Regions from separate parts of the Rhodococcus sp. F64268 genome, predicted to be linked through region 3. Evidence: riboswitches for the same ligand, from Rfam matches in the RefSeq annotation. Region 3 holds a riboswitch; each other region holds the start of a gene.
What was found. Region 3 has a riboswitch for thiamine pyrophosphate ahead of MWU77_RS02325 (3-oxoacyl-ACP reductase). Riboswitches for the same ligand answer to the same signal wherever they lie in the genome.
Positions count from the first base shown of each region.

Region 1: another riboswitch for thiamine pyrophosphate. It lies ahead of MWU77_RS17845 (TenA family protein); the one in region 3 lies ahead of MWU77_RS02325 (3-oxoacyl-ACP reductase).
Region 2: another riboswitch for thiamine pyrophosphate. It lies ahead of thiO (glycine oxidase ThiO); the one in region 3 lies ahead of MWU77_RS02325 (3-oxoacyl-ACP reductase).

Region 1 is NZ_JALKAI010000007.1:120,063-124,339, reverse strand. It holds gene MWU77_RS17850 (carboxylesterase/lipase family protein) at 1-1,504, opposite strand, end outside; TPP riboswitch at 1,588-1,684, shown strand; gene MWU77_RS17845 (TenA family protein) at 1,677-2,387, shown strand; gene MWU77_RS17840 (ABC transporter substrate-binding protein) at 2,372-3,394, shown strand; gene MWU77_RS17835 (ABC transporter permease) at 3,375-4,223, shown strand; gene MWU77_RS17830 (ABC transporter ATP-binding protein) at 4,220-4,277, shown strand, end outside.
Region 2 is NZ_JALKAI010000002.1:267,014-271,290, reverse strand. It holds gene MWU77_RS05780 (hypothetical protein) at 1-654, opposite strand, end outside; gene MWU77_RS05775 (NUDIX hydrolase) at 829-1,713, shown strand; gene thiE (thiamine phosphate synthase) at 1,718-2,419, opposite strand; TPP riboswitch at 2,446-2,560, shown strand; gene thiO (glycine oxidase ThiO) at 2,556-3,620, shown strand; gene thiS (sulfur carrier protein ThiS) at 3,617-3,832, shown strand; gene MWU77_RS05755 (thiazole synthase) at 3,825-4,277, shown strand, end outside.
Region 3 is NZ_JALKAI010000001.1:485,946-490,222, forward strand. It holds gene MWU77_RS02315 (MerR family transcriptional regulator) at 1-454, shown strand, start outside; gene MWU77_RS02320 (LLM class flavin-dependent oxidoreductase) at 488-1,822, opposite strand; gene MWU77_RS02325 (3-oxoacyl-ACP reductase) at 1,822-2,601, opposite strand; TPP riboswitch at 2,656-2,747, opposite strand; gene MWU77_RS02330 (DUF998 domain-containing protein) at 2,791-3,381, opposite strand; gene MWU77_RS02335 (ABC transporter permease) at 3,386-4,153, opposite strand; gene MWU77_RS02340 (ABC transporter ATP-binding protein) at 4,150-4,277, opposite strand, start outside.

The DNA.
Region 1 (4,277 bases), on a different contig from region 3:
GCATTGCGCCCTCCGGGTCTGCGACCACTGTGTCTCGTGCATCGATGAGTAGGGTGGCCCGCTCACGCGGCTCGTACTGCGGCCAGTGCTTCGACGCGTCCAGTGCGGCAGGAACCGCGTGCTTCGCGAACGCCAACCATCGTCGCTGGATCCGGCCCGACACCTCGATCGCACTCTTGCGCCCACCGAGCCAGAAACTCGGATCTCGACCGAGCGTGCCGAAATTACCGAATACGTAGGGTAATTCGGTTGCGTGCCCGGCACCGATCCGCGCTGCCTTGAGCATCGGCGTTGCGTGGTCGAAGCGGTACACCCACGTGGGGGAATGCTCGGAGTGCGCTTCCGCCACCCACAACACCGGCATCCGGAACCCGGCGTCGCGGGACAAGGCCATCGCCCCGCTCGGCTTCGGCAGATCGGGATACGCTGCGGCGATCTCGGCGAGCCGCGCGGGCTCGAGATCGGGGCGGTCCTTCGCAAGCGCCTCCAGCATGGCGCGCACGGACGAATCGTCGACCGGCATCAACGGCGACTTCATGAACCGGAAGATCGACGGCTCGTCCTTGTTCGAACCGATGATGAGCGGCACCCGGTGCGACAGGCCTTTCTGGAATGCCGCGACCGGGTACTTGGGCACGAGGTCGCGATCGACCACCGGCGTCATGGCCAAGGTGCCCGGAACTTTCGTGGGGATCTCCCCGACCACGGTTTCGGCCGCCTCGACGAGCTGCTCGAAGGGCATCTGCCGGAGACGCCCCACCCGAGCCGGAGACACCTCGAGGATCCCGAGGAACCGCTCGGCGACCACCGCCGCACGCTCACGGCCGTATACCGACGTCGCCGGCGGCGACTGCGCGATCGCCCGATGGAACAACCCCTCCGCACGAGGCACCGTCATCAACGTCGTGACCGAGCCCCCACCGGACGATTCGCCGAACAGGGTGACGTTATCCGGGTCGCCTCCGAAGTCCGCAATGCAGTCGCGCACCCACTCGAGCGCCGAAATTTGATCTCGCAAACCCAGATTCGACTCATATGTGTCGTCGGCGGACGAGAAGGACGACAGATCGAGGAATCCGAGGGCACCCAGGCGATAGTTGAGGGTGACCACCACGACGTTCCCCGCTTCACAGAGCGCACGCCCGTCGTAGATCTTCTGACCCGAGTAGCCGATGACATACGCACCACCGTGGATCCACACCATCACCGGACGCTTCTCGCCGTCCGGTTCGGGCGCCCAGATGTTGAGGGAGAGGCAGTCCTCCCCGATCGACATCTCGGACGAGATTCCGATCGGGCTGTTCGGGCTCTGTGGAGCGATCGGACCGTACTGCTCGCAGTCGAGCACGCCCGACCACGGCCGGGGACTCTCCGGCGAGCGGAATCTTATGTCGCCGCCGGTCGGGGCCGCAAACGGGATCCCCTTCCACGAGTACACCGCGCCGTCGCGGTACCCGCGGGCGTCGCCGTACTTGCATCCGACAATGAGCGTCTCGGCGTCCACATGACCTCCCGGTGAGCTTCTCGCATCCCAACGTACCCATCGGCAGCGGCGCCCACGGCCCGCCCGAGGTGCTATCGTCGCCTCCGACCGACACGGGGTGCTTCGCGACAGCGGGGCTGAGATCACACCCGTCGAACCTGATCAGGTAATGCTGACGAAGGGATGATTCGGGATGACTGTGCCTGCGCACGCTTCACCGACCGACCGTTTCACCGATGTCCTGTGGGACCGCACGAAGGTTCTGCGCGACTCCATCGACGACCTCGAGTTCCTGCGCCGCCTCGGCGACGGCACATTGCCGCTCGAGTCGTTCCGCTTCTACATCGAGCAGGATGCGCTCTACCTGGCCGGATACGCCAAAGCGCTCGCATTGCTCTCCGCCAAGGCGCCGGATCCTGTCACCGGCGCATTCTGGGCCACGAGTTCCGCGACGGCTGCCACCGAAGAATCGGCGCTGCATCGGCAACTCCTGACCGGGGGTGTACTGCCCGCGAACGACGATCCTGTCGCGCATTCCCCCGCGTGCCTCGGCTACGTGTCGTATCTGACGGCGACCGTCGCGACCGAGCCGTATCCGGTGGGTGCCGCCGCGGTGTTGCCGTGCTTCTGGATCTACGCCGAAGTGTGCCGCGACCTTGCGTCCAGCGCAGCTGTTGTGCTTGCTGCCGACCCGGCCCACCCCTACGCGCGATGGGTCGCAACCTATGACGACCAGGGATTCCAGGATTCGGTCGCCACCGCACGCACCCTCGTCGACGCTGCAGGGGCCGCGGCCACCGAGCCCGAACGCGACGCGATGATCGACGCGTTCACGCTTGCGACCCGCTACGAGTTGCTGTTCTGGGACACCGCCCTGAACACGCAGCCGTGGCCCGCATCGTGACGCTGCGGCACCGGATCGTCTCGCTCGCCGCCGCCATCTTCACGCTGTGCGCAGTCAGCGCGTGCGCCGGTGGCGGTTCCGACGACACGATCCGGTTCGCACTCGACTGGACTCCCAACACCAACCACACCGGTCTGTACGTGGCGCTGCAGGAAGGATTGTTCGACGACGCCGGGCTCGACGTCGAGATCCTTCCTTACAACGACGCGTCACCCGACACTCTCGTCGACGCGGGCAATGCGGAGTTCGGGATCTCGACCCATGGAATGGCTACGTTCGCACGCGCCGCGGGAGCACATACCGTTGCGGTCCTCGCCCCGCTACAACATTGGGCGACAGCGATAGCCGTCAAGTCCGACCGCGACGATCTCACGCGACCGGCCGATCTCGACGGCCGGATCTACGCGGGGTTCGCCGACCCGGGCGTCTCGGAAACGCTGGCGCAGGTCATCCGTAACGACGGAGGACAAGGCGAGTTCGAAGAGATCGTTCTCGGAACGTCGGCGTACGAGGCCGTCTACTCGGGTACCGCGGACTTCACCGTCTCGTATCTGGCGTGGGAGGGACTCGAAGCGGAGCATCGTGGATTGCCGATGCGCTATTTCGACTACACCGACTACGGCTTCCCCGATCAGTACGCGATCGTCGTGAACGGCAACGAGGACTGGCTCGCCGAGAACCCTGATCGTGGTCGCGCGTTCGTGCAAGCACTGCAGCGTGGCTACGAGATCGCTGCCGACGATCCCGATCGGGGCGCGCGTGCGCTGCTCGACGCCAACCCGGGTACGTTCTCGAACGAAGAACTCGTCTTCGAGAGTCAGCGGATGCTCTCCGCCGACTTCATGCGTGACGACCAGGGACGCGTCGGGACCCTCGACGCGAGCAGATGGGCCGGGTACGCCCGGTTCCTGTACGAGCAGGGGCTACTCACCGGTACCGACGGCGCGCGGCTGACCACCGAGCCCGACTGGTCGACCTACCTCACCGATGACTACCAAACGCCCTGAGCCCGCGGGGGCCCGGATCCGGGTCACGACTACCCGGAACTCCCCGCTCCGACGCCGCATCGATCGTGTACTTCCTGCGACGGTCGTCGCGGTGGCACTCGTCGCGACATGGCAGCTGTACGTGATGGTCAGCGGAATCCGCCCGCAAGTGCTGCCGTCCCCCACGCGCGTGTTGCAGCAGGGGTGGGCACATCGCATCGCCATAGCCGAGCACGCCGCTGCGACACTGCAGGTCACACTCGTCGGTTTCGTGGTGTCGCTGACCGTGGCGTGGCTACTGGCAGTCGCGGTCGATTTCTCGCCGTTCCTACGGCGAGCATTCGTGCCGCTGTTCGTCGCCTCGCAGACACTGCCGATCATCGCAATTGCCCCGCTCATGATCATCTGGTTCGGATTCGGTCTCCTGCCGAAGATTCTGGTGATCGCGCTGGCCACCTTCTTTCCGATGGCGATCGGCCTGATCGAGGGATTTGCCGCGACCGATCGCGAGGCCGGGGCACTTCTGCGCAGTATGGGAGCCACTCGCTGGCAAGAGTTCCGGTACGTGCGTCTTCCCTCGGCGCTGCCTCGGTTCTTCACCTCGCTGCGCATCGGCATCACCTACGCCGTGGTGGGCGCGGTGTTCGCGGAGTACGTCGGCGCCACATCGGGGCTCGGCATCTACATGGCCATCCAGAAGAATTCGTTCCGCACCGATCTGGTGCTCGCCGCGGTACTGGTCACCGCGACAGTGTCATTGGTGTTGTACCTGCTCACGTATGTGGCACAGCGCTTGATCGCACCGTGGGCCCTCGGCACAGAGAATCGAGCAACAGGGAGCCACGCATGAGTGCCGTCACCCTCTCCGGCGTCCACCGGTCGTTCGACGGCAACCACGTGCTCG
Region 2 (4,277 bases), on a different contig from region 3:
AGTCCATGGAGGGGCCACCGCGGCGCGCTGGGTCGAGTTCACCGCGATCACGCCTTGCGTATGCAACTCCTCGGCCACCGGCAGCATCGACGTCTGCATCATGTTCGACGCCTCGGCCAGGTACGCGGCGCCGACCGGGTTGCCGGTGCGATTGTTGGCGCGGGCGGTTTCGATCAGCCCCGTGTACATAGGGAGCATGCGCGCGATCGCGGCAACGTTCACTGCGCCGAGTTCGTCCTGCTCTGCGAGCCCGGCCGCGGCGACCACGAGCTGCCCGGACGCCTCCGCAACAGCCTCGACATAGCGGTCGCGCACCGGGGCAGGCTCGATCCCACCCGAGATGAATCCGGTGACGGCGGCCGCATCGGCGATGGACAGCGCGCTGTACAGGTTCTGGGCGGCGTTCGCGAGCGGCTCGGTTGTTGCCAGAAGGCGGTCATGGGTGGCCTTCCGGCTACTGGCGACCTGCGCGGATGCCACCCCGGAGATCACCAGCAGAACTGCGAGTACCAACCCGAGCGAAATCAGTTTGGCCGGTGTCGACCGGAACCACTCACGTGCTCCGTCGCTGCGGTCACGCGGCCCGTCATGATCCTCGGCCGAGCCTCCCGAGCCGCCGACGGAATCGATGGGAGGGGGCATGCGCACGTTCACGGCACAATCCCTTCCTCGAGCAACCCGATTGTGGCGAGCATATAAGTTCGATAGGACGTATTGGCAGGCGTCCACATCGTCGGAGGTCGACCGGAGTTCGAAAGTGCCGGTACCCGGCCCCCGAATGGGGATGTCGTGCCCTCGTGACGGCCGAGGGCGAGGAGGGTGGATTCGATGCGCGGTGATGGGGACGGCTGGGCGGTAGGGCCGGACGGAGGACGCCGATGGGGCGTGCACGGTGCTGCGGGTTTGCTGCTCCGCGCACCGCGAAGTGACGGGAACCCTGCGGTGTTGCTCCAGCTCCGCGCGGTGTGGAGCCACCAGGGCGGTACCTGGGCGTTACCGGGTGGCGCCCGCGACAGTCACGAATCCACAGTCGACGCCGCAGTTCGCGAGGCTCACGAGGAAGCGGGAATCGACAGTACGTCGGTCGCGGTACGAGCCGAACGGGTCACCTCGGGAAAGCTCGGCTCGTGGTCCTACACGACGGTGGTGGCCGATGCGCCCGCACCGCTCGACACCACCATGAACGGGGAGAGCACCGAATTGCGGTGGGTGGGCGAGGACGAGGTCGAATCGATGCCTTTGCATGCGGGCTTCGCCGAAGCGTGGTCTGCTCTGCGCACCCGTCCGGTGCGGATGCTGCTCGACACCGCGAACGTTCTCGGAGCCACTGGGCCGTCCGGATGGTGGCGAGACCGTCCCGGCGCGACAGGCGCCCTGCTCGCCGACATCGCGGCGGCGCTCCCACGCACCGTCGAACTTCCGGACGGAACGTTCGGGTGGGTGTCACGGGTCGAGGCGGTCCTCGAAGGTCGTGCGCGTAGCGCGATCGTCGTCGACGACCGTACCCGCGTGCATACCGCGGACGGCAGTGGCGACGACGAACTCGCGCGGCTTGCCGCGGCAGACACACCCGATACTTCCGCTGTTCCCGCTACGGCGACCGCGCTCGATCCGGCCGTGACAGTAGTGGTGACCGCCGATCGAGGACTACGTGAGCGTCTGCCGCACGGCACCATGGCACTGTCTCCGTCGGCAGTACTGGGCTGGTTGTAGGGCGTCAGACGGGCAGCGCAGCCTTCAGCGCTGCGGCGGCAGCGCGCGGGTCGTCGGCCTTCGTGATCGCGCGCACCACCGCGATGCGCTGGGCGCCCGCGTCGAGCACCTGGGGGAGACGTTCGAGATCCACACCGCCGATCGCGAACCACGGACGCTGCGGATGCGAAGCGTGTACCTCCCGGAGGACGTCGAGTCCGGCCGCCGTGCGCCCCGGCTTGGTCGGGGTGTCCCACACCGGCCCGGACGCGAAATAGTCCACTCCGTCCTCGCCGTCGGCGAGCACGGCCTGGGCGCGGCTGGCCGTGGACCGGCCGATGACGATGTCGTCGCCGAGGATCCTCCGTGCCTGCTTCACCGGTAGGTCGCCCTGCCCGAGGTGCAGGATGTCGGCGCCGGCGGCGAGCGCGATGTCGGCGCGGTCGTTGACCGCGAACAGCGCACCGTGGCGTGCACACGCATCGGCGATCACCTCGAGTGCGGCGAGTTCCTCACCGGCCTCCAGGCGGCCGAACTTCTTCTCACCGGCGGAGTCCTTGTCACGCAACTGCACGATATCGACGCCGCCGACCAGGGCTTCCTCGATGAACCGGGCGAGATCGCGGGTGTCGCGACGGGCATCGGTGCACAGGTACAACCGCGCGGTCGCGAGGCGCCCACGGGGGTCGGGATGGCTGCCGCGGTAGGTGGTCGGATAGGTCGTCACGGACAAGACGGTAGCCTCTACCTCGAAAGTGACAACACGGGAGTCCCGGGGATCGCGGGGCTGAGAGGGGGCCTGCCGGCCCCGACCGTTATGACCTGAACCGGATCATGCCGGCGCAGGGAGTGAGGTGGATGTCGTGTCGACAGTAGCGGTCATCGGCGGTGGCGTGATCGGTCTGGCCGTCGCGTGGCGTGCAGCCCGTGCGGGATGGACGGTCACCGTCCACGATCGTGCTCCGGGCACCGGCGCATCCTGGGTTGCGGGCGGAATGCTCGCACCGTTGTCGGAGGGGTGGCCCGGGGAAGAACGCGTCCTCGATCTAGGGGCGGCCTCGCTGCAGCGCTGGCCCGCACTCGCGCACGATCTCGAACGCGAGACCGGCATCGACGTCTTCACTGCGGGTGCATCGCTGACGGTCGCACTGGACGCCGCGGACGCCGCCGACCTGCGCACGATCGCAACCTGGGTCGCGGAGCAGGGCCACGAGATGCGCATCCTCACACGCGCCGAGATCCGTGATCTCGAACCGTCGCTGGGGCCACGGATCAGGCTCGGCCTGCTGGCCCCCACCGAACTGTCCGTCGACAACAGAAGGCTCGTCGAAGCGCTGCATCGCGCTGCCGTCGCAGCGGGTGTGCAGTTCGTTCAGGCTTCCGTCGGCGACCTCGACGAACTGTCCGAGGATCGCGTCGTGCTCGCTGCGGGATGCGCATCGGCGCGACTGTGGCCGGACCTTCCGGTCCGGCCGGTCAAAGGTGAGATCCTGCGGCTGCGCGTGCGACCCGGAGCGACCCCGCCGCCGCGGCACACCGTGCGCGGCAGTGTGCACGGACGCCCCGCGTATCTGGTGCCGCGCGCCGACGGGATCGTCGTGGGAGCGACCCAGTACGAAGCGGGCGACACCGAGGTCACGGTCGCGGGAGTGCGAGACCTGATCGCCGACGCCGAAATGCTGTTTCCCGCGATCGGTGAGTACGAACTGCACGAGGCGAGCGCGGGGCTGCGCCCGATGACCCCCGACAATCTGCCGCTGATCGGCAGATTGTCGGATCGGGTGATTGCTGCCACCGGGCACGGCCGCAACGGAATCCTGCTCACCGCGGTCACGGTCGACGCGGTGCTCGCCGAACTCGCCGACAACCCGCTCGCCGAGGTGGCACATGCAGATCCCCAACGATTCGCGAAGGAGAGCGTGCGATGACGAATCAGATTTCGGTCGGTATCACCGTCAACGGTGAGGAGAAATACTTCGCAGACGAACCGGCCATGACGGACCTGCTGGCGGAGATGGGACTGCCCGAGAAGGGCATCGCGGTCGCCGTCGACGGGGTGTTGTTCCCCCGGGGGCGCTGGAGCGAGAAAATCGGCAAGGGCGCGCAGGTCGAGATCCTCACGGCGGTGCAGGGTGGCTGAACACGCACTCGCGCGGGTGGACCCGGGGCATGACCTGCCCCCGCTGACCATCGCCGGAAGATCGTTCTCGTCCCGGTTGATCACCGGCACGGGAGGCGCCGCGAACCTTGCCGTGCTCGAGGACGCGCTCGTTGCCTCGGGTACCGAACTGACCACCGTGGCGATGCGTCGGGTCGACGCGACGTCCGGAACGGGCGTGCTGGACCTGCTGGTTCGGCTCGGGATCGCGCCGCTGCCGAACACCGCGGGGTGCCGCGGAGCGAAGGAGGCGGTCCTCACCGCGCAACTGGGCAGGGAAGCGCTCGAAACCGATTGGGTCAAGCTCGAAGTCATCGCCGACGAACGAACCCTGCTGCCCGATGCGATCGAATTGGTCTCTGCTGCAGAGCAGCTCGTGGACGACGGGTTCAATGTCCTGCCGTACACCACCGATGATCCGGTGCTC
Region 3 (4,277 bases):
GAAGTCAACTGTGATCTGGACGATCGGTGAGGTGGCCGAGCGCTTCGGCCTCGCCACGCATGTATTGCGGCATTGGGAGGACGTCGGGCTGATCGCACCCGACCGCGACAGCGCAGGGCGCCGCCGGTACCGCGACGCCGACGTCACCAGGGTGGCGGTGATCATCAGGAGCAAGGCCGCCGGAATGAGCCTCGACCAGATCCATGTCCTGCTGGCAGGGCAGACGGACGAGCGGCGCGAGGTGCTCACCGCGCACCTCGACGACCTGGAGCGGCGGATGGCGGAGATGGCCCGCTCCCGGGAGATGACACTGCATGCACTCGAATGCCGCGCTCACGACATCGCGACATGCCCCAATTTCGCGGCAGGCGTCGCCGATCTCCTCGAGAACCCCACCGACACGCGTCCTGATTTCGGCTCGGGCCACACCATCACGGAAGACGCATCGCGATGAGTCGTTCTCGGACCCGGAACAATTCTCCGTGAGCTACCCGGCAACCACACTGTGCCGCTGAGGTAGAGCCGGTACCTCCAGCCCCAGTGAGTCACGCAAGGTACTACCCGGGTACTCGGCGCGGAACAGGCCGCGACGCTGCAACTCCGGCACCACGAGGTCGACGAAGTCGTCGAGAGAATCCGGGTAGGCAGGGCACATCAGGTTGAAGCCGTCGCAGGCGCCGGTGACGAACCATTCCTCGATACGGTCGGCGATCGATTCCGGCGTTCCGATCATGGTGGCGTGACCGCCGCCCGCAGCGAGAAACCCGAGCAGCTCCCGCAGCGTGGGACGTTGCGTCTCGATGATTCGCTGCACCGTCGAGTATCGCCCCTGCGGGCCGGTGAACTCCGATATGGGAGGCAGGTCCGAAACCGGAGCGTCGAGAGCATGACCGGTGTAGTCCTGTCCCGTGAAGGACCCGAGCTGGGCGAGCGCGCCCTCGACATCGAGAAGGGAGTCCAATGCGGCCTTCTTCGCGTGGGCTTCGTCGTCGGTGCGGCCGACGTAGGTGACGAGACCGGGCAGTATCGCGATCGACGCGGCATCACGTCCCGCGGCGGCGGTGCGGGCCCGCAGGTCGGTAGCGAACTCGAGCGCTGCCGGAAGATCCCAGGCGACCGAGTACACCGCCTCGGCGTGGCGTGCTGCAAGATCGCGTCCGGTGTCCGAGGACCCGGCCTGGAACAACACGGGGCGTCCCTGCGGGCAGCGTGGCACCGTGAGCGGGCCGTCCACGCGGAAGTGTCTGCCGTGGTGTTCGATCGGGTGGATCGCGTCGGCATCGAGGAAACGCCCGGCAGCGCGGTCCGCGATCACCGCGTGTTCGTCCCACGAATCCCACAGCGCGACAATCGCGTCGATGAACTCCTCCGCCCTTCCGTATCGTTCGGCGTGGGCCGGTAGCGACTCGAGTCCGTGGTTGCGGGCTTCGGCGTCGAACATCGAGGTCACGATGTTGGCACCTGCGCGTCCACCGCTGATGTGATCGAGCGAGGCGAGCATGCGGGCCGCGTGGAACGGCGTGTAGAAGCTTGCGGACACCGTGGTGACCAGGCCGATCTTCTCCGTGGCCCGCGCCATCGCAGACAGCGCCGTGAGCGGTTCGAGAAACCACGTCGTGCCCGCCGTGTACGCGGTGTTCACGCTGTGCCCGTCGGCGAAGAACACCGCATCGAAGCAACCGCGTTCGGCGATGCGCGCGAGTTCTTCGAAGTAGGCGATGTCGCCGATGCGCTCCGCGGCGGAGTCCGGGTGCCGCCACGCCGAAGAATGATGCCCGACACCGTACAGAAATGCGCCCAGATGCAGAGTGCGCCCCGTCATCAGTCCATCACCAGCCCGCCGTCGACGACGAGGTTCTGCCCGGTGACCGCGCGCGACCAGTCGGACGCGAAGAACAGCACGGCGGCGGCGAAGTCCTCCGGCGTCGTCACCGCACGCAGCGGGGTGGACCCGGCGATCAGATCGAAGACCTCAGGGGGTGTCGCGGACGATGCATCGGTGGTGCGCAGGAGTCCGCCGGACACCATGTTCACCCGGATGCCTTCGGGGCCCAGATCCGCGGCGAAGGTGCGGGTCGTCGACAGCAGGGCTGCTTTCGCCGCGGTGTAGTCGTGGTACGGCACGACCGGGTTCTGGAACAGGTTGGTCCCGATGTTGACGATGCTGCCGCCGCCCGCTTCGCGCATGCCGGGCAGGGCGGCCTGGATCGTGTTCACCGCGCCACCGACGATGCCTTCGAGTTGTGCCGCGAACGCGCCGTAGCCGATCTCGTCGGCCTTGTCGCGGGCGTCACCGTTGAAGGAGAAGTCGGGAAGGGCATTGTTGACCACGGTGGTCACCGGACGTCCGAAGTGTTCGCGCGCCCGGTCGAACGCGGCCTGTACCTGCGTGCGGTCGGTGACATCGGCCTGCACGGCAAGTGCTCGTTCGGGGCCGATGCTCTCGGCGAGAGCCCGTGCTGCGTTGCCACTGCGCCGGTAGTTCACCACGACCGATGCGCCTTCGTCCGCGAAGGCCTGCGCGATGCTGCTGCCGAGCCCGCGGCCTGCGCCGGTGATCAGGACGATCCGATTCTGCAGTGACGTTGTGACGAGAGCCATTGTGGCGCCTTCCCTTCGGAACGAGGGACACGCAGACGGCATCGGTCCACTGGCCTGTTGCCGACTCGGCATCCCTTCGCTCGCATGATCGAGATCAGGTTCTACGGGTGTGGTCTCAGCCGTTTCCGGCACCCCGTGTCGAGTTCCGAACGCCAGGTTAGCAGTGTGCACGGGCAACGACGGAGCGCGTCACGTTCCGGCACGGGCGAACAGCAACGCCAGCCACGCCCAGCCCACTGCGATCACGATCCGCTGCACAAGTCCGGCGGAGCGGGCGTCGCTTTCCCACGCCTGACCGAATGCGACGAAGCCGATGCTCAGCGCGACGGCGGTCAGGCCCGACAACCATGTCCACACCGTGCCGGGGACCGTGAACGCCGCGATGACCGCCGCTGCTGGAAGTGCGGCGAACACGACCGCACCCGCGTGGTCGTGAATCTTGTGGCGTCGCGTGTACTCCGTCGGTGTCCGGTCCGGTGTGCCCGGCGGATATCCACGCATCGCATCCATCGGAAAGAGTCCCGACACTACGAGCGCGACACCGAACACTCCGATCGTCACACCGAGCAACACGCTGCCGAATACATCGGCGACGCCGACGGATCCGAGGGCCACTACCGCACCGCACACGATGAAGTTGGTGCTCTGGATCCAGCCCCGGCGGCCCAGTGCGAGCGCACTGACGGGCTGGCGTACCGGGTGATAGCCAGGACGAGTCCACCCGTCGACGAGGAAGACCACGACGAACACCGTGAGCGCGACCGAACCGATGATCGTCACGCGGTTACTCCCACCGGAAGAGCGCCGCCGCGACGACAACACCGGTCACGATCACCACGCCGAGCGCGACGAAATGGGCCGGATCGGCCGGACTTCCGGCCCACGCCGCGGACATGGCCTGCGTCGAGGCGCCGAACGGTAGCCACTGTCCCACCGCGGCAACGGGATCCGGGAGTGAATCGGTGCTGCCGAACAAACCGCCGGTTGCGCCGAGTGCGAAGAACGCGACGAGACCGATCGCCACCGCGGAGTTCGGGGTCGGGGAGATCGCCGCGACGATCATTCCCACCGCGTACATCGCCGCCATCGAAAGCGCGAAGACACCCAAAGCAGTGCCCGGGTGCACAGGCAGACGGGCGTCGAAGAAGACGATCGCGACGACCAGCGCCGCACCGAGCCCGACCAGGGTCTGCAGCACGCTCACCACGACCTGCGCCACCAGGACCATCGCAGGCGACGCCGGCGTCACCGACAGCCGGCGCAGAATCCCCGTGCGACGGTAGTACGCGAGGAAGCTCGGCATGTTGATGACGCCGATCGTGGCGATGATGATCGTGAACACCAGCGGCAGGACGTACACATCGAGCGCCGACCGTCCGTTGATCACAATCTCGCCGCTCGCCGACGACGCACTCATGACGAGGATCAACAGCGGGAGGCCGATCGGCACGACGAGACCCGCAGTGTCGCGAGCCACCATCCTCCCTTCGCACGCGATCAGCGTCAGCCACGCTGCGAGACCGGGCCGCCGGATCTCGGTGCCGGTGTTCATACGGTGTCCTCCAGTTCTTTTCCGGTGAGCGCGACGAATGCCTCGTCGAGGTTGTTCGCCGAAGCTGCCGCAACGAGGCCGGGCGGAGTGTCCAGGGCGACGAGCCTGCCTGCGTCGAGCAGGG